Regions from separate parts of the Janthinobacterium sp. SUN211 genome, predicted to be linked through region 1. Evidence: predicted binding sites of a transcription regulator. Region 1 holds the regulator's gene; each other region holds the start of a gene.

Evidence for each region. Region 1 encodes sigma-54, which starts transcription at its own class of promoters, with help from an activator protein. Its sites were predicted from a motif close to TGGCANGNAANCTGCTTT; they were not measured.
Region 2: the regulator sigma-54 is predicted to act here: its motif matches at 3,005-3,022, upstream of urtA (urea ABC transporter substrate-binding protein).
Region 3: the regulator sigma-54 is predicted to act here: its motif matches at 1,483-1,500, upstream of glnA (type I glutamate--ammonia ligase).

The regions. Positions count from the first base shown of each region.
Region 1 covers NZ_JAPWIC010000003.1:588,131-593,672, reverse strand. The annotation lists gene rapZ (RNase adapter RapZ) at 1-461, shown strand, start outside; gene O3301_RS13930 (enoyl-CoA hydratase/isomerase family protein) at 462-1,547, opposite strand; gene hpf (ribosome hibernation-promoting factor, HPF/YfiA family) at 1,676-2,038, opposite strand; gene O3301_RS13920 (RNA polymerase factor sigma-54) at 2,108-3,586, opposite strand; gene lptB (LPS export ABC transporter ATP-binding protein) at 3,591-4,346, opposite strand; gene lptA (lipopolysaccharide transport periplasmic protein LptA) at 4,346-4,927, opposite strand; gene lptC (LPS export ABC transporter periplasmic protein LptC) at 4,953-5,542, opposite strand, start outside.
Region 2 covers NZ_JAPWIC010000002.1:1,169,577-1,175,118, forward strand. The annotation lists gene O3301_RS11095 (Hsp70 family protein) at 1-207, opposite strand, end outside; gene O3301_RS11100 (DUF2760 domain-containing protein) at 204-791, opposite strand; gene O3301_RS11105 (transglutaminase family protein) at 1,047-1,646, shown strand; gene O3301_RS11110 (DUF4349 domain-containing protein) at 1,663-2,445, shown strand; gene O3301_RS11115 (hypothetical protein) at 2,523-2,717, opposite strand; gene urtA (urea ABC transporter substrate-binding protein) at 3,075-4,328, shown strand; gene urtB (urea ABC transporter permease subunit UrtB) at 4,397-5,542, shown strand, end outside.
Region 3 covers NZ_JAPWIC010000004.1:473,471-479,012, reverse strand. The annotation lists gene O3301_RS16910 (TAXI family TRAP transporter solute-binding subunit) at 1-306, shown strand, start outside; gene O3301_RS16905 (helix-turn-helix domain-containing protein) at 320-604, opposite strand; gene O3301_RS16900 (hypothetical protein) at 601-765, opposite strand; gene O3301_RS16895 (rhodanese-like domain-containing protein) at 750-1,211, opposite strand; gene glnA (type I glutamate--ammonia ligase) at 1,598-3,013, shown strand; gene O3301_RS16885 (DUF4124 domain-containing protein) at 3,197-3,679, shown strand; gene glnL (nitrogen regulation protein NR(II)) at 3,685-4,773, shown strand; gene ntrC (nitrogen regulation protein NR(I)) at 4,822-5,542, shown strand, end outside.

The sequences.
Region 1 (5,542 bases):
CCATCGAACAGCTGGGCCATGTGATCGACACGTCGGAACTGAGCGCCAACAAGCTGCGTGCCTGGATCAAGGATATCGTCGCCTCCGAACGCGCGCCGCTGACCCTGTTCTTCGAATCGTTCGCCTTCAAGCTGGGCGTGCCGCTGGATGCCGATTTCGTCTTCGACGTGCGGGCCTTGCCGAATCCCTATTACGACCTGGCCTTGCGCCCCCTCGACGGCCGCGACGCGCCCGTGATCGCCTTCCTCGACGCGCAGCCCAGCGCGCTGGAACTGCTGGCCGACATCCGCGCCTTCATCGAGAAATGGTTGCCGTCATTCAAGTCCGACAACCGCAGCTACCTGACGGTAGCCCTCGGCTGCACGGGCGGCCAGCACCGCTCCGTGTACATGGCGGAGCGGCTGGCGCAATATTTCGGCCCCAACGAGCGCGTGGTTCTACGCCACCGCGAGCGCAGCTAGTTAATCGAGGTGGCGCAGCGGATGCGCCGCGGCCGGCCAGACGGGGGCAAAGAAGCGCGCCACCATGGCTGCATCGACTTCGTCCAGGCTGGCGGGATTCCAGCGGGGCGCATTGTCCTTGTCGACCACCAGCGCGCGCACGCCCTCGAGCACTTCGCCATGTTCGAAATTGTGGCGCACGACTGTGCGCTCCAGGCGCAGGCAATCGGCCACGCCCAGGTGGGCGCCCCGCTGCAGCAATTCCAGGGTCACCGACATCATCAAGGGCGAACGCAGGCGCATGGCCGCCAGCGCCTTGGCGGCGAACGCGCTGTCGTCCTGCGCCAGCGAGGCCATGATGGCCGCCGCCGAACCCGCACTGAAATGGCGGTCCAGCGCTGCGCGCGCCGTGGCCAGGGGAGAAACGCCTGCCTCGGCCTGGAATGGTGCCGCCAGCGCCTTGATGGCCACAGGCAAAGCCTCGCCCGGCGTCGATTCAAACAGGTCCAGCAGCGCCCCCATCTGCGCTTCGGGCAGGTAGACATCGGCCAGGCCCGTATACAGGGCGTCGGCCGCGTTGATCGTCAAGCCCGTCAAACCCAGGTACAGGCCCAGCTGGCCGGCCAGGCGGGACAGGAAATAGCTGCCGCCCACGTCCGGGAACAGGCCGATATTGACTTCCGGCATGGCCATGCGCGTGCGGCCCGTCACGATGCGCAAGCGGTTGCCTGGCCCGGCTTGCGCCACACCCATGCCGCCGCCCATCACCACGCCATCCATCACGGCGATATACGGTTTCGGGTAGAAATGAATTAAATGATTTAAAGCATATTCTTCCGTAAAGAAATCTTCCAGCAGGGCGCTGCCGCCTTGCGGCGTGGCCAGACCCGCATCGTAAAAGAAACGGATGTCGCCACCGGCGCACAGGGCTTTGTCGCTGCTGGAGCGGATCACGACGGCGTCCACCTGCGGATCGTCGCGCCAGGCCAGCAGGGCCGCGCTCAGGGCGCGCACCATCTCCAGCGACAGGGAATTCAAGGCTTTCGGACGGTCGAGCACGATGTGCCCGGTGCGGTTGCGGATGGAAGTCTGGACGAAGTCGCTCATGGCAGGCAGGAAAGAAGTGGAAGTGCGAATATTCTAATGCCTGCGCGGGGAACATTGCGTTCCGCTGGGCGCAAAAAAGGGCGCAATGTGCGCCCTTAGTTGATCACAACTGCTGGAAGCGGGTGGCCTTAGACGGCGACGACGGCTTCTTCCTCGGAGTTGTCTGGCAGATGCTTGATCGCCTCTTTACCGTGCCCTTGCACTTTGGTTTTGTATTTCATCACTTGCCTATCGAGCTTGTCGATCAGGGTATCGATCGCGGCGTACAGGTCGTGCGCCAAGCTTTCCACATAGACAGTCTTGCCGCTCAAACGCAGGTTGACTTCAGCCTTTTGACGTTTTTCTTTCTCTTTGAGGTTATCCACGGTCAGAATCACGGCGATATCGATGACTTGATCGAAATGACGTTTCACGCGCTCCAGCTTCGTTTGTACGTATTCACGGATGGCTGGTGTCACTTCGAGATGATGTCCGCTGATGGTGAGATTCATACACACTCCTAAAGATGATCGGGTTCGTGCGGTCCATCCTATCCGGCCCGCAGAGGAACCGAAAAAAACTTACAAACACTTACGCAGGCTCACTGGCGGAATTTTTAATGCTTCCCGGTATTTGGCAACAGTACGTCGCGCAATCACCATGCCTTGTTCCCCCAGCATGTCCGCAATCTTACTGTCGGATAAAGGATTTTTAGGGTCTTCTGCTCCTGTCAGTTGCACGATCAATGCCCGTATCGCCGTCGATGACGCTTCGCCCCCCGCTTCGGTGGCGACGTGGCTACCAAAGAAATATTTCAACTCGAACATGCCGTGCGGGGTCAGCATGTACTTTTGAGTTGTTACCCGCGAGATAGTACTCTCGTGTAAACCCAGTGTATCAGCTATTTCACGGAGCACAAGGGGGCGCATGGCAACGGCCCCATGCGAGAAAAAGTTCTTTTGTCTTTCTACTATCGCCTGCGCCACACGCAGGATCGTGTCGAAGCGCTGGCGCATATTCTTGATCAGCCACTTGGCTTCCTGCAACTGTGCGCCCATGGCGCCCTCCCCCTTGCCTTGCTTGAGCAAGTTGGCGTACATGGCGTTGACGCGCAGGCGCGGCATGACGTCGTTGTTCAGGGTGACTTGCCAGCCATTGCGCGCGCGCTTGACGACGACGTCGGGCACCACGTAATCGGAGACGTCCGAGGCGAACACGGCGCCCGGATGCGGATTGCACTGGCGAATCACCGTCTGCGCTTCGCGCAAGTCTTCATCGTCGCAATCGAGGGCTTTTTTCAGCTTGTTGAAATCGCGCTGGGCAAACCAGGCCAGGTGCTTTTCCACGATCACGAGGGCCATACGCCGCGTCACCATGGCGATGTGCGGCAAGCGCTTGATTTGCAGGGCCAGGCATTCGGACGCATTGCGCGCGCCCACGCCCGGCGGATCGAAACTTTGCAGCAGCGACAAGGCCGTGCGCATCTCGTCGGCGTCGATTTCCAGCTCTTCCGGCAGGCGCGCCAGGATGTCGTCGAGCGACTCTTCCAGGTAGCCATTGTCGTCCAGCGCGTCGATGATCAGTTCGACCAGTGCGCGGTCGCGCAATTCGAGCACCGTCACGCGCATCTGCTCCATCAAGTGTTCGCGCAGGGTGCAGTGATGGGCCTCCAATTGCGGACGCGAATCTTCGTCGTCGGGCGCCTTGCCCCGGCTCGCCTCGCTCCAGTCGCTGTCGCCGCCATCCGCGGCGACCGGGCTGTCGCCCCCCTCGCCGTCAAACGCTTCCGCTTCGGCCGGCGCTGCGGGCGCCTCCTGGCCTGGCGGCTGGGGCGGCGCTTCGGCCGGCGCGGCCGTGGAACTCAAGGCCCCGTCGGACAGCAGGCGCAGCGAGCGGTCGAGCGGATCATCGAGGCGTTCGAGCAAAGGATTGTCCGTCAGCAATTGCTCTAATTCCTGGTGCAATTCCAGGGTAGACAATTGCAACAGGCGTATCGATTGCTGCAACTGCGGCGTCAGTGCCAGGTGCTGCGAAGTGCGCAGCTGCAATGATTGTTTCATTGGCTTACATGCGGAAGTGTTCGCCCAGATAGACCCGGCGTACCGACTCGTTCGCGATGATGTCGTCGGGGCGTCCCGACGCCAGCACCGAGCCCTGGTTGATGATGTAGGCACGGTCGCAAATACCCAGCGTCTCGCGCACATTATGATCGGTAATCAGCACGCCGATATTGCGCTCCTTCAAGAAACGCACGATGCGCTGGATCTCGATCACGGCGATCGGATCGACGCCGGCGAACGGCTCGTCGAGCAGCACGAAACGGGGATCGGTGGCCAGCGCGCGGGCGATTTCCACGCGGCGGCGTTCGCCACCGGACAGGGACAGCGCCTGGTTCTCGCGCAGCTTTTCAATCTGCAGGTCGGCCAGCAATTTATCCAGCCGTTCCTCGATCTCGGCCTTCGTCAGCGGACGGCCTTCGACGGTCTGGATTTCCAGCACGGCGCGGATATTGTCTTCCACCGTCAGCTTGCGGAAGACGGACGCTTCCTGCGGCAGGTAGGACAGGCCCATCTGTGCGCGGCGGTGGATCGGCAGGCTGGAGATATCCACGCCGCTGATATCGATGCTGCCGCCATCGGACGGCACCAGGCCGACGATCATGTAGAACGAGGTGGTCTTGCCGGCGCCGTTCGGGCCCAGCAAGCCCACCACTTCGCCGCATTCGACTTGCAGCGAGACATCATGCACGACTTGCCGCTTGCCATAGGTTTTTTGCAGCCCGCGAACGATCAGGGTGCTGCCGCAACGTGTATTTTCCATTATTTCTTTCCTGGCGCGGGCGTGGCCGGCGCTTTCTCCGCTGCCGGCGCCTTGGTCTTCGGCTGGATCACCATGCGCACGCTGCCGCCATCGGCGGTGCTGGTGCCGCTGTTGGAATTTTCCATCGCAAATTCTTCCTTGCGGCTGTCATACGAGATGAAGGCGCCGTTGGCCACATCGGTGACTTTCGCCCCTTCCAGGCGCGTCAGCTTGGCTCTGGAAAACAGTTTCACCACTTCCGTCTTGTTGTCGTATTCCACGCGCTCCGCTTCGCCTTCGACCCACAGGTCGCCCGCGCCATCGCGCTTCTGGCGGAAGGTCGCGAGCTTGCCGGGATCGGCCCAGAAGGTGATGAACTGGTAGCCTTGCGGGTCTTCCGTGATCAGGGCCCGGCCCGCCTTCATGGTCAGGGTACCCTTGACCAGCACGACGTCACCCGTCAGGGTGCGCACCTGCTTGATGTCATCGACGTGGCCGCTGCGTGCCGTGATGACGGCTTCCTTCTCGGAATCGGCCTTCTCGGCATGCGCCACGCCCATGATGGCCAGCGAAAATACGGTCAACAGCAAGATGTTCTTCATAATATGGTTTCCTTGTTTCATTCTGTCATTTTGCCGCCGCGGCCGGGCGCGGTTTCGGCGGGAGGACCATGCGCAGCGCATTCTGCACTTCCACCACGCCGGTGGCGTTATTCGCCTTCATGCCGACGCCATTGATGCGCGAGGCGCCCGTCAGGATATCGACAGGCACATCCGTTTCCATTCTTTCCTCGTCCGGAAACACCGTCAGCGCTTCCGTCTTGACCGTCAGGTTCTGCGCCTTCGGACTGGCCACGCGGTCGATCACGACCTTGCGGTGCAGTTGCAGCCGGGTATTATCCTGGTCGATATGCGCCAGTTCCGCATTCATGTTCATCGGCGGCATGCCTGGCGTGAGCTTGCGCACGAAGGGCTGGTCGATATCGGACGAGTCGTCCAGCGGATAATGCGTGAGCTTGGTGCCCGACACGATATAGCTGGGTTTACCCGTCAAATCCATGCGCACCAGGCTGAAATTGGTGATGAAATAGTCAGGTTCATCCAGATGCTTGCTGGCCGTGATGTCCTGGCCATTCTTGTTCATCACCTCGAGCAGCCAAAAGCTGCCCAGCGCGACGACAACCGCGCCCAGCACGGTAAAAATCATGCGCCAGCGAT
Region 2 (5,542 bases), on a different contig from region 1:
ATCGGCGTGCGGCAGGTAGACGAACGACGGCAGCAGCGACAATTCTTCGATGGTGCCCGGCGCCGACAGCTGCGGCACTTTCAGCACGCCATGGCTGGACTTTTCGCCGTCGCTCTCGACCAGGTTAACATACGACAGGGCGCTGTGGGTGGTGCCCAGGTCGATGCCGATGGCGTAGCGCGGGCTTGGGTTGGCTTGAACGTTCACAGTTCCACCTCGGCTGGCGCCAGGATGGCCGCGTCGTGCTGCTCGCTCAGTTTCGGCAGGCGCACGCTGGACGCGCGCCAGCCGCGGTGGCTGAGGGTGCCCGTGTACGGCGCGGAACCGACCACGTTGCCCGTCAGGCGTACTTGCGCGGAATCAAAGCCTTCCTGCAGCACGATGCGGCTGCCTTCGGCTTCCTGGCGCACGGCCTCGATGGTGAAATACTCGCGCATGACCTTGGCGCAGCCTTCATGTACGACGCGGGCGGCCGCGCCGATGTCGGCATCGGCATGGCTGCCCAGGTTTTCCTGGGTAAAGTCGATCAATCGCGCTTCGCGTTGCAGCAGGGCCAGCAATTGCAGGGCCGCATCGGGCGTGGCTTCCTTCAAAATGACGGGCGCGGCGGCCGGCGTCGGCACGGGGGCGGGCGCCGGAGCCGGGGCCACTGGCGCCACCGGGGAGGCTTCGGGCAAGGACAGCTTTTCCACGCGGGCCGCATAGGCGGCGTCCGACAGGGTGCTGAAGAAGGCGCCGAAAGCCAGCGGGACTCGGCGCCAGAACGATGGGTGGGACGATGAAGTGCTCATAGGGAACTCGTTTCTCTGATCTGTAGGGAGGCGTCGGCGGCGGGGGCCGCTTCGCAAGGTAGTGCCATGTGCGGGGCCAACAGGGCCGGCTGCGTTTGCCCGCATGATACCAGCTACCGGGCCGCCGCCAAAGTCGCCGCCCCCCAGGCAGGCAGGCCGAAGCGTGGATTTTCTTTGTTCCTGCGCAAGGAAACGTTCGATTTCGTGCCGCTTCGACTAGAATCGCGCATTATCTTTTTGCATGACCTCGATGCCATGTCTACCGACTTTTCCCTGTACTTAGCCAGCAGCACTTACATCGACAGCGACCATCCGGCCGTGCGCGCCAGGGCGACCGCACTGGCGGAGGGCGCGGTGGGCGACGCCGCGATCGCGGCCCGCTGCTTTGCCTTCGTGCGCGACGAGGTCGCCCACAGCTGGGACTACCGGTGCAATCCCGTCACCTGCCGCGCGTCCGACGTCTTGCAGCATGGCACGGGCTACTGCTATGCGAAGAGCCATCTGCTGGCCGCGCTGCTGCGCGCCAACGGTATTCCTGCCGGCCTGTGCTACCAGCGCCTGGCCGTGGGCGAGGTGGGGCCGCCGTTCTGCCTGCATGGCTTGAATGCCGTGTATCTGCAAGAGTTTGGCTGGTACCGCATCGATGCGCGCGGAAACAAACCCGGCGTCGACGCGGCGTTTGTGCCGCCACGGGAACAGCTGGCCTTTCCCGTGCTGGCGCCCGAAGAGCGCGACTTGCCGGAAATCTGGCCGGAACCGTTGCCGCAGGTGGTGGCGTCCTTGACTTGCCATGCGACCGTGCAGGATGTGGCGGCGCACTTGCCCGATATCGAATTGTTGCCGCTGCAAAAATAATCCAAAGAAAGAAATCATGAAAAAAATATCCATATGCCTGTTTGGACTGTTGCTGCTGGCCGGCTGCGGCAGCAAGGGCGAGAGCGGCGGGCAATCGAGCGCCGCGCGTCTCGATGGCAAGGAAAAGGGCAGCGAGTTTCTTGCCTATGAGCATAATGTCAGCGTCGATACGCACGAAGCGCAAGTGCGTCCCCTGTATGAAAAAGTGGTCGCCGCCTGCAAGGCCGATACGGAAAACGGCTGCCTGCTGCTCGATTCCAGCGTCGACAGCGGCCGCTACGTGCATGCGCGCATCAGCATGCGCGCCAAGCCGGCCGGCATCAAGAAGCTGGTCGCGCTGGTCGCGGCCGAAGGCGACGTCACCAGCCAGGGCACCAAGGTGGAAGACCTGGGCCGTCCGGTGCTCGACAGCAAGAAACGCCTGGAAATGCTCAAGCAATACCAGGCGCAGCTGCAAGACCTGGAAAAGCGCTCGGGCACCAACGTCGATGCCCTCATCAAGGTGACCAAGGAGCTGGCCACCGTGCAAGTGGAGCTGGAGCAGGCGACGGCCGCCAACGCGCTGTTGATGCAGCGCATCGATACGGACTTGTTGAACGTGGCCATCAGCGCCGAAGGCAAGCAATCGTTCTGGCGGCCCGTCAAGCGCGCGCTGGGCAATTTCACGGAAAACCTGTCGGAAGGCGTGGCCAACGCCATCACGGCCATGGCCTACATCCTGCCGTGGCTGATCGCTTTCGTGCTGCTGTTCCCGCTGGGCCGCAAGGGCTGGCGCCGTTTGCGCGGCATCAAGCGCTAGGCGCGCGCCGCAGACGTGAACAGGGCCTGCGCGCGGCAGGCCCTGGAACGGCGTCACATGCTTGCCGCGCGGCTTGATCAGGCGCTGCGGTTCGCCGGGTTGGCAGACACGACTTCGGCCGCTTTTTTCGGACGTTTCTTGATATTGCTGCCCGTACTGCCTTCATCGTCGACCTTGACCTGGCTCGTGCTTACGCCGCCCGCCGGGGCCGTAGGTGCGGCACATGCGCTCAACAGCAACAGGGCGCACACGCCCGCGATCATATTTTTCATGAGTGAACTACCTAAGTGAGTTAAGTAAAGGGAAAGAAGCAAGTGCCACGCTGATTTCAGTTTACTTACGCCGCCAAGCAATGCGACATAAGAGAGTCACATCTTAGTGCGCTTATCAAGAAAGCTCAATTATTTTTTAGGTAATTGCATTATTGGCATTTCCTCGCCGTTTTTCCTGGAGAGGGCCCCCCCCCCCGGATTCCCCAGGAAGTGGCGCTGCCGCACCAAAACGGTGGGCCGCGCGCCACCCTTGCCGCCCAGTCCCCGCAACTCCAGGGCAATGTGCCTGGCATGCATTCTGCTTTAACAACATCGCAGGCCCAGCTCGACCCCCACGAACCCATCACAGGAGTCCCCATGTCACGACGCATCATCCTGAAAGCCGCCGCCGCCGGCGCACTGGCCCTGGCCACGTCCACTTATATGCAGGCAGCCCTGGCCGCCGACACGATCAAGGTGGGCATTTTGCACTCCCTGTCGGGCACCATGGCCATTTCCGAAACGTCGCTCAAGGATGTGGCGCTGATGACGATTGCCGAGATCAATGCCAAAGGCGGCGTGCTGGGCAAGAAGCTGGAAGCCATCGTCGTCGATCCCGCGTCGAACTGGCCCTTGTTTGCGGAAAAAGCGCGCCAGCTGGTAGCGCAGGATAAAGTGGCTGTCGTGTTCGGTTGCTGGACGTCCGTGTCGCGCAAGTCGGTGTTGCCCGTATTCAAGGAACTCAACAGCCTGCTGTTTTACCCGGTGCAATACGAGGGCGAGGAGCTGGAAAAGAATGTGTTCTATACGGGCGCCGCGCCGAACCAGCAGGCGATACCCGCCGTGGAATACCTGATGAGCAAGGATGGCGGCGGCGCCAAGCGCTTTGTGCTGCTGGGCACGGATTACGTGTATCCGCGCACCACCAACAAGATCCTGCGCGCCTTCCTGAAAAGCAAAGGTGTCAAGGATAGCGACATCAGCGAGGTCTACACGCCGTTCGGCCATGCCGACTATCAAACCATCGTCGCCAACATCAAGAAGTTTTCCACGGGCGGCAAGACGGCCGTCATTTCCACCATCAATGGCGATTCCAACGTGCCGTTCTACAAGGAACTGGGCAATGCAGGCTTGAAAGCCACGGACGTGCCCGTCGTCGCGTTTTCCGTGGGCGAGGAAGAGTTGCGCGGCATCGATACCAAGCCGCTGCTCGGTCATCTGGCGGCCTGGAATTATTTCGAATCCGTCAAGAATCCCGTGAATACAGCCTTCATCAAGCAGTGGAAGGCGTATGCGGTGGCGCAAAAGCTGCCGAACGCGGGGTCGGTGGTGGCGAACGACCCAATGGAAGCGACCTATGTCGGCATCCACATGTGGGCGCAAGCCGTGGAAAAGGCGAAATCGACGGAGACGGACAAGGTGATCGCCGCCATGGCGGGCCAGAGCGTCAAGGCGCCATCGGGCTTTACCCTGACCATGGATGCCACGAATCACCACTTGCACAAGCCCGTGATGATCGGCGAAATCAAGGCCGATGGGCAATTCAATGTCGTGTGGAAAACCAAGGAAGCAATACGCGCCCAGCCGTGGAGCCCGTTTATCAAGGGCAATGAGGGCAAGCAAAAGCTGTAAAAGCTACGCCGGCGCCATCGGGCCATGCGTCCGGTGGCGCCGACCATCAACGCTTTCCCGGGATATCAATGAGGCTATTCACATCGCTGCTGGTCTTCGCCTGCCTGTGCCTGTCGTCCATGGCGCAGGCTGCCATCCCTCCCGACCTGCTCAAGCCGCTGGCCGGCGATGACCCTGACGCCCGTGTCGCCGCTGTCGCGCAGATCGCCGCCCTTGCCACGCCCGAGGCCGCCCGTGTGCTGCAAGCCTTGCAGGACGACGCGTTGTACGCCACGCCCGACGGCAAGGTGTACATCGTCGACGGCGAGCAGGCGCTTGACCCGGCGCTCGGCAAGAGCGTGCCGCTGCCGGACGGCATCGATGGCGTGATGGTCAACAACCGCTTGCGCTCGGCCGTGGCAGGCGCCTTGTCGGGGCTGAAACTGCTGGCGCCGGAACGGGCCGAACGGCTGGCGGCCGCGCAAGCGTTGCAAAAGGCGGTTGATCCCGCGCAGCTTCCCTTGATCCGCGCGGCGCTGGCGCAGGAAAACGATGCGGAAATTACACAGATATTGCAGGTGCTGATCGCCAGCGCCAACCTGCATGCGCCCGACGCCGCCACGCGCAAGGCCGCCGTGCAGGCGCTGGCCGGCAGCAGCGATGCGCGCCTGCTGCCCGTGCTGCAAGCCATGCTGGAGAAAGGGCCAGATGGCAAGGCCGGCGAGCCGGACGAGGCCGTGCAACTGGCCGCCATCGAGACCATGCGCCAGATCAAGGGACGAGTGGCGCGCATGGAGTTCGCCGGCAATGTGTTTTACGGCATTTCGCTGGGCAGCGTGCTGCTGCTGGCGGCCCTGGGCCTGGCCATCACGTTCGGCTTGATGGGCATCATCAACATGGCGCATGGCGAACTGCTGATGATAGGCGCTTACACGACGTATCTGTGCCAGCTGTTTTTCCGCCACTTCCTGCCCGGCGCGCAAGACTGGTATTTGCTGACCGCCTTGCCTGCCGCTTTTTTCGTCTCCGGCCTGGTGGGCGTAGTGCTGGAACGCACGGTGATCCGCTGGCTGTATGGCCGGCCGCTGGAAACCCTGCTGGCCACCTGGGGCATCAGCCTGATCCTCATGCAGGCGGTGCGCACGATCTTTGGCGCGCAAAACGTGGAAGTGGCCAATCCCGCCTGGATGTCGGGCGGCGTCACCGTACTGGGCGGACTCGTGCTGCCGTACAAC
Region 3 (5,542 bases), on a different contig from region 1:
CCCCTGTCGCGCGTCGTGCCGCCCCTGTACGTGTGGCGCATCCGTTCGCGCGTGTACCGCTGGTATGGCCAGCTGCGCACGGTGGAGCAGGCGCTGGAAGACGTGCCGGAAGGGCAGCGCGCGCACGTGTATGCGGAACAATTGAAACGGCTCGACCAGATCGAGGAAATGGTCAACCAGATATCGATTCCCCTGTCGTTTGCCGATGGCTTGTATGGCTTGCGCAGCCACATCAATTTCGTGCGCAAGCGCATATTGACTCTGATGGGCGAGCATCCGGCCGCGGAGGCGGCCGAGCCGGCCTGAGCGCTTAACCCGCTTAAACGAGGGTGATCGACAGCTTGCGCCCGAGCAGCGCGGCGGCCCGTTCCAGGGTGGAGAGGGTCACGTCGCTGCTGGGGTCGAGCAGGCGGTCGAGTTGCGAACGGCTCGTCTGCAGCAGCGCCGCCATGCGCGTCTTCGACAGCGATTGTTCCTGCATGGCCTGCGTCAGTTGCCACGCGATCACTTCCTTGATGGCGCGGGTTTGCGTTTGCTCAAAGATGCCTTCTTCCTTGAGGAAGTCGTCGAGACTGCTGCCGAGGTGGGGAGCGGTGGCGTTCATGTCAATTCCTTGTGGCGTTTGCGGGCCAGCGCCAGGTCGTCGTCCGGCGTGGCAAAAGCGGGCGCACATGGATGGTTGTAGCCGATGGCGGACCGCATGGTGGCCCGCCAGATCAAACACTGTTCAGATAATTCGGCGGCCAGCGTCAGGCGCCCAGCCACGGCAAGCCCGCCTTGCACCAGCCGCCGATCTGCTTGCGGTGGCCGTCGGCGTCCTTGTCGCCCTCGAAGCCTTCGAGGATGTCGAAGCAGTTGATATAGCCGTGTTCGGTCGCCAGCTTGGCCGCATGGCGCGAACGCACGCCGGAGCGGCACAGGAACAGCAGCACCTCATCCTTGCCGGTCTGGGCCGCCAGTTGTGCGAGGAAGTCGGGATTCGGCACGCCGCCCGGATACGTGGCCCACTGCACCGCACCATGCTGGGTATCGGCGATGTCGACCCGGCCCACCCAGTCGCGCTCGGCAGTCGTGCGCACATCGATGAGCTTGACGGCGGCATCGCCTTGCAGCAAGTCATACGCTTCCTGCGGCGTGACGGCGCCGGCATACGGCGTACCTTCATTGGCCCGGCTGCGGGCGGTGGTCAGGATGTCGGCGGCGGTGGTCATGGCGTCCTCGATGAAAGTGGGCAGGTGTGTGTACGATTATAGTGCGCCGTCCGCGCCCCGCAAACGGGAATCCATGGTGCACGGCGCATGCACCACAAGGAGGCATTTTTCGGTAATCCGCACAAAATGCACGATAATGGTGCGTTCTTCGTTTTTTGCACTTGCTTAGTGCATTCTTGATTTGACGCAAACGCGTGTCAAAATCGCGGGCAGGAAAACTTTCACGGGGATGGCAGTCATTTTGTTGCCGGCACCAGGGGGCTCCGGGAGCTGGCATGGAATCTGCTATGATCCTTATGAGTTTTGGTGGCACGCAATGTTTGCTTCGCTTCATCAGCCCAGACGCACTAAGGTCGGCTCACCCCACATTCATTTAGGAGATACGCATGGCAATGACAGCCGCAGAAGTCTTGAAGATGGTAGAAGAAAACGAAGTCAAATTCGTTGATTTCCGCTTTGCCGATACCCGTGGTAAAGAGCAGCACGTGACGGTTCCCGTGTCGCACTTCGACATGGACAAATTCGAGTCGGGCCACGCCTTTGACGGTTCTTCGATCGCTGGCTGGAAAGGCATTGAAGCGTCCGACATGATCTTGTTGCCGGATCCAAACACGGCCAATATCGACCCGTTCATGGAAGAAACGACCCTGTTCATGCAGTGCGACGTGATCGAACCGTCGGACGGCAAGGGCTACGACCGCGACCCGCGCTCGATCGCGAAACGCGCCGAAGCCTATCTGAAATCGTCGGGCATGGGCGACACCGCCTACTTCGGCCCTGAGCCGGAATTCTTCATCTTCGACAGCGTGCGCTGGAAGATCGACATGTCGGGCTGCTTCGTCAAGATCGGTTCGGACGAAGGTTCGTGGTCGACCGGCAAGGACATCGAAGGCGGCAACAGCGGCCACCGTCCTACCGTCAAGGGCGGCTATTTCCCAGTGCCACCAGTGGACAGCTTCCAGGACATGCGTTCGGAAATGTGCCTGATCTTGGAATCGCTGGGCATCCCGGTTGAGGTACATCATCACGAAGTGGCCGGCGCCGGTCAAAATGAAATCGGCACCAAGTTCTCGACCCTGGTCGAGCGCGCCGACTGGACGCAAAACCTGAAATATGTGGTGTGGAACGTGGCGCACAGCTATGGCAAGACCGCCACCTTCATGCCGAAACCTATCGTTGGCGACAACGGTTCGGGCATGCACGTGCATCAATCCGTATGGAAAGATGGCAAAAACCTGTTCGCCGGCGACGGCTATGCCGGCCTGTCCGATTTCGCCCTGTACTACATCGGCGGCATCATCAAGCACGCCAAGGCACTGAACGCGATCACGAATCCGGGCACCAACTCGTACAAGCGTCTGGTACCAGGCTACGAAGCTCCAGTGAAACTGGCGTACTCGGCGAAAAACCGTTCCGCCTCGATCCGTATCCCGCACGTGGCCAATCCAAAAGGCCGCCGCGTCGAAGCGCGCTTCCCGGATCCACTGGCGAACCCGTACCTGTGCTTCGCCGCACTGCTGATGGCCGGCCTGGACGGCGTTGCCAACAAGATCCATCCGGGCGAAGCCGCCTCGAAAGATCTGTACCATCTGCCGCCGGAAGAAGATGCACTGATCCCGACCGTGTGCGCTTCGCTGGAAGAAGCACTGGAAGCCCTGGACAAGGACCGCGAGTTCCTGACCCGTGGCGGCGTGTTCAGCGATTCCATGATCGACGCTTACCTGGAACTGAAAATGCAGGACGTACAGCGCATGCGCATGACCACGCATCCTGCCGAGTTCGACATGTACTACTCGCTGTAATGGCGCCACGCCGGCAATGTGCCGGTGGTGAATAAAAAACGCGGGTGAGGCGATGGTCTTGCCCGCGTTTTTTTATGCAAGGCGCCAAGGCGGTGACAGTGCGGTGTTGTATAGTCGGCCCAGGAACGATGCGGCACGAGCCGACAGGAGTGAAGATTGACCAAGCATTACAGAATGGCGCTGATGGCAGGATTGCTGGGCGCGGCGGCACAGGCGCACGGGCAGCTGTATGTGTGCGCCGATGCGCAAGGACACAAGACGTACACGGACAGGAGTGCTGGCAAACATTGCCAGCTGCTCGATTTGCCGGGCGCCATGACGGAGCCGCCACGCAGGACGGCGCCGCTGGCCGGTGCGCCGGTACGGCCTGCCCTGCAGGCAGCGGCCACCGCGGCGCCTGCCGCCGGCGCGTTTCCCAAGGTCGATGGCGCCGAGCAGCGCGCGCGCGACCTGGACCGGCGCCAGATCCTGCAGGACGAATTGCGCAGCGAAGAGCAGAAACTGGCGGCGCAGCGCCTGGAATTTAACGGCGGCCAGCCCGAGCGCCAGGGCAATGAGCGCAACTACGCGAAATACCAGGAAAGAGTGGCGCAGTTGAAGGACAACATTAGCCGGACACAGCAAAACGTCGAGGCCCTGAAACGCGAGATCGCGAATATCCGGTAAAGCACATGACACTAGACAACCATTCCAGCCGTCCCGCCCACCTGGCCGGCCTTGATTTGCTGGCCTCGGCCGTGATCCTGCTCGATGGCGACGGCCGCATCAGCTACGCCAACGCGGCGGCGGAAAACCTGCTGGAAAGTTCCCTGAAAGCCCTGTCGCGGCAAAAACTGACGGCGCTGTTCCTCAATCCCGACGAGCTGGCCGGCATTTGCGCGCAGGCGCTCGAACACAAGTTTTCCGACCTGCGCCAGGACCTGAGCCTGGAGCGCCTGGGGCGCGAGCCGCTGCGCGTGCACAGCATCGTCAGCGCGCTCGACGCGCCGCGCGACGGCGTGCTGATCGAGCTGCGCGAGAACGTGCAGCAGTTAAAGCTCGACCGCGAGGAGCGCATCCTCGACCAGAGCCAGGTCAACAAGGAGCTGATCCGCAACCTGGCGCATGAAATCAAGAACCCGCTGGGCGGCATCCGCGGCGCGGCCCAGCTGCTGGAACTGGAATTGCCGGCCCTGCACCTGAGCGAACTGCGCGAATACACGCAAGTCATCATCAAGGAAGCGGACCGCCTGCAAACCCTGGTCGACCGCCTGCTGGCGCCGCACCGCCGTCCGCACATCGTGGGCGACGTGAATATCCACGAAGTGTGCGAAAGGGTCCGCAGCCTGATCCTGGCCGAATTCCCCAGCGGCCTGATCATTGCGCGCGATTACGATGCTTCGATCCCCGAGTTTCGCGGCGACAAGGAACAATTGATACAGACCGTGCTCAATATCGCGCACAACGCGGCGCAGGCCCTGGCCGAGCGCATCGAGGCGGGCGATGCGGAGCTGATTTTCAAGACGCGCGTGGCGCGCCAGGTGACCCTGGCCAAGGTCCGTTACGGCCTGGCATTAGACTTGCATATCATTGACAATGGACCGGGCATCGCACCCCAGATCCGCGACCGGATTTTCTACCCGCTGGTGTCGGGCAGGGAAGGCGGCAGCGGGCTGGGACTGACCTTGGCGCAAACCTTCGTGCAACAGCACCTGGGCGTGATCGAGTGCGAAAGCCGGCCTGGATACACCGATTTCAGGATCGTTCTACCCTTGCCATAAGCGAGGAGGTATCCCACCCATGAAATCCATTGCGGGACGCACACACTAATGAAGCCAATCTGGATAGTTGACGACGACGAATCAATCCGCTGGGTGCTGGAAAAAGCCCTGGCGCGGGAAAATCTCGCCACCAAGAGTTTTGCCAATGCGCGCGACGCCATCGCCGCACTGGAATTTGACACGCCGCAAGTGCTCGTGTCCGATATCCGCATGCCGGGCGCCTCCGGCCTGGAATTGTTGCAGACGGTCAAGTCGCGCTTTCCTGGCTTGCCTGTCATCATCATCACGGCCTTTTCCGACCTCGATTCGGCCGTCGCAGCCTTCCAGGGCGGCGCCTTCGAATACCTGGCCAAGCCCTTCGACATCGACAAGGCTGTCGAGCTGATCCGCCGCGCGCTGGAAGAAAGCCTGCGCGAGACCAGCGTCGAGTCGGGGCCGTCGGAAACGCCGGAAATCCTCGGCCAGGCGCCAGCCATGCAGGAAGTCTTCCGCGCCATCGGCCGCCTGTCGCAATCGAACGTGACGGTGCTCATCACGGGCGAATCCGGTTCCGGCAAGGAACTCGTGGCGCGCGCGCTGCACAAGCACAGCCCGCGCGCGGCGCAGCCGTTCATCGCCCTCAACACGGCGGCGATCCCGAAGGATTTGCTGGAATCGGAACTGTTCGGGCATGAACGGGGGGCGTTTACGGGCGCCCAGACGACGCGCCGGGGCCGCTTCGAGCAAGCGGAGAACGGCACCCTGTTCCTCGATGAAATCGGCGACATGC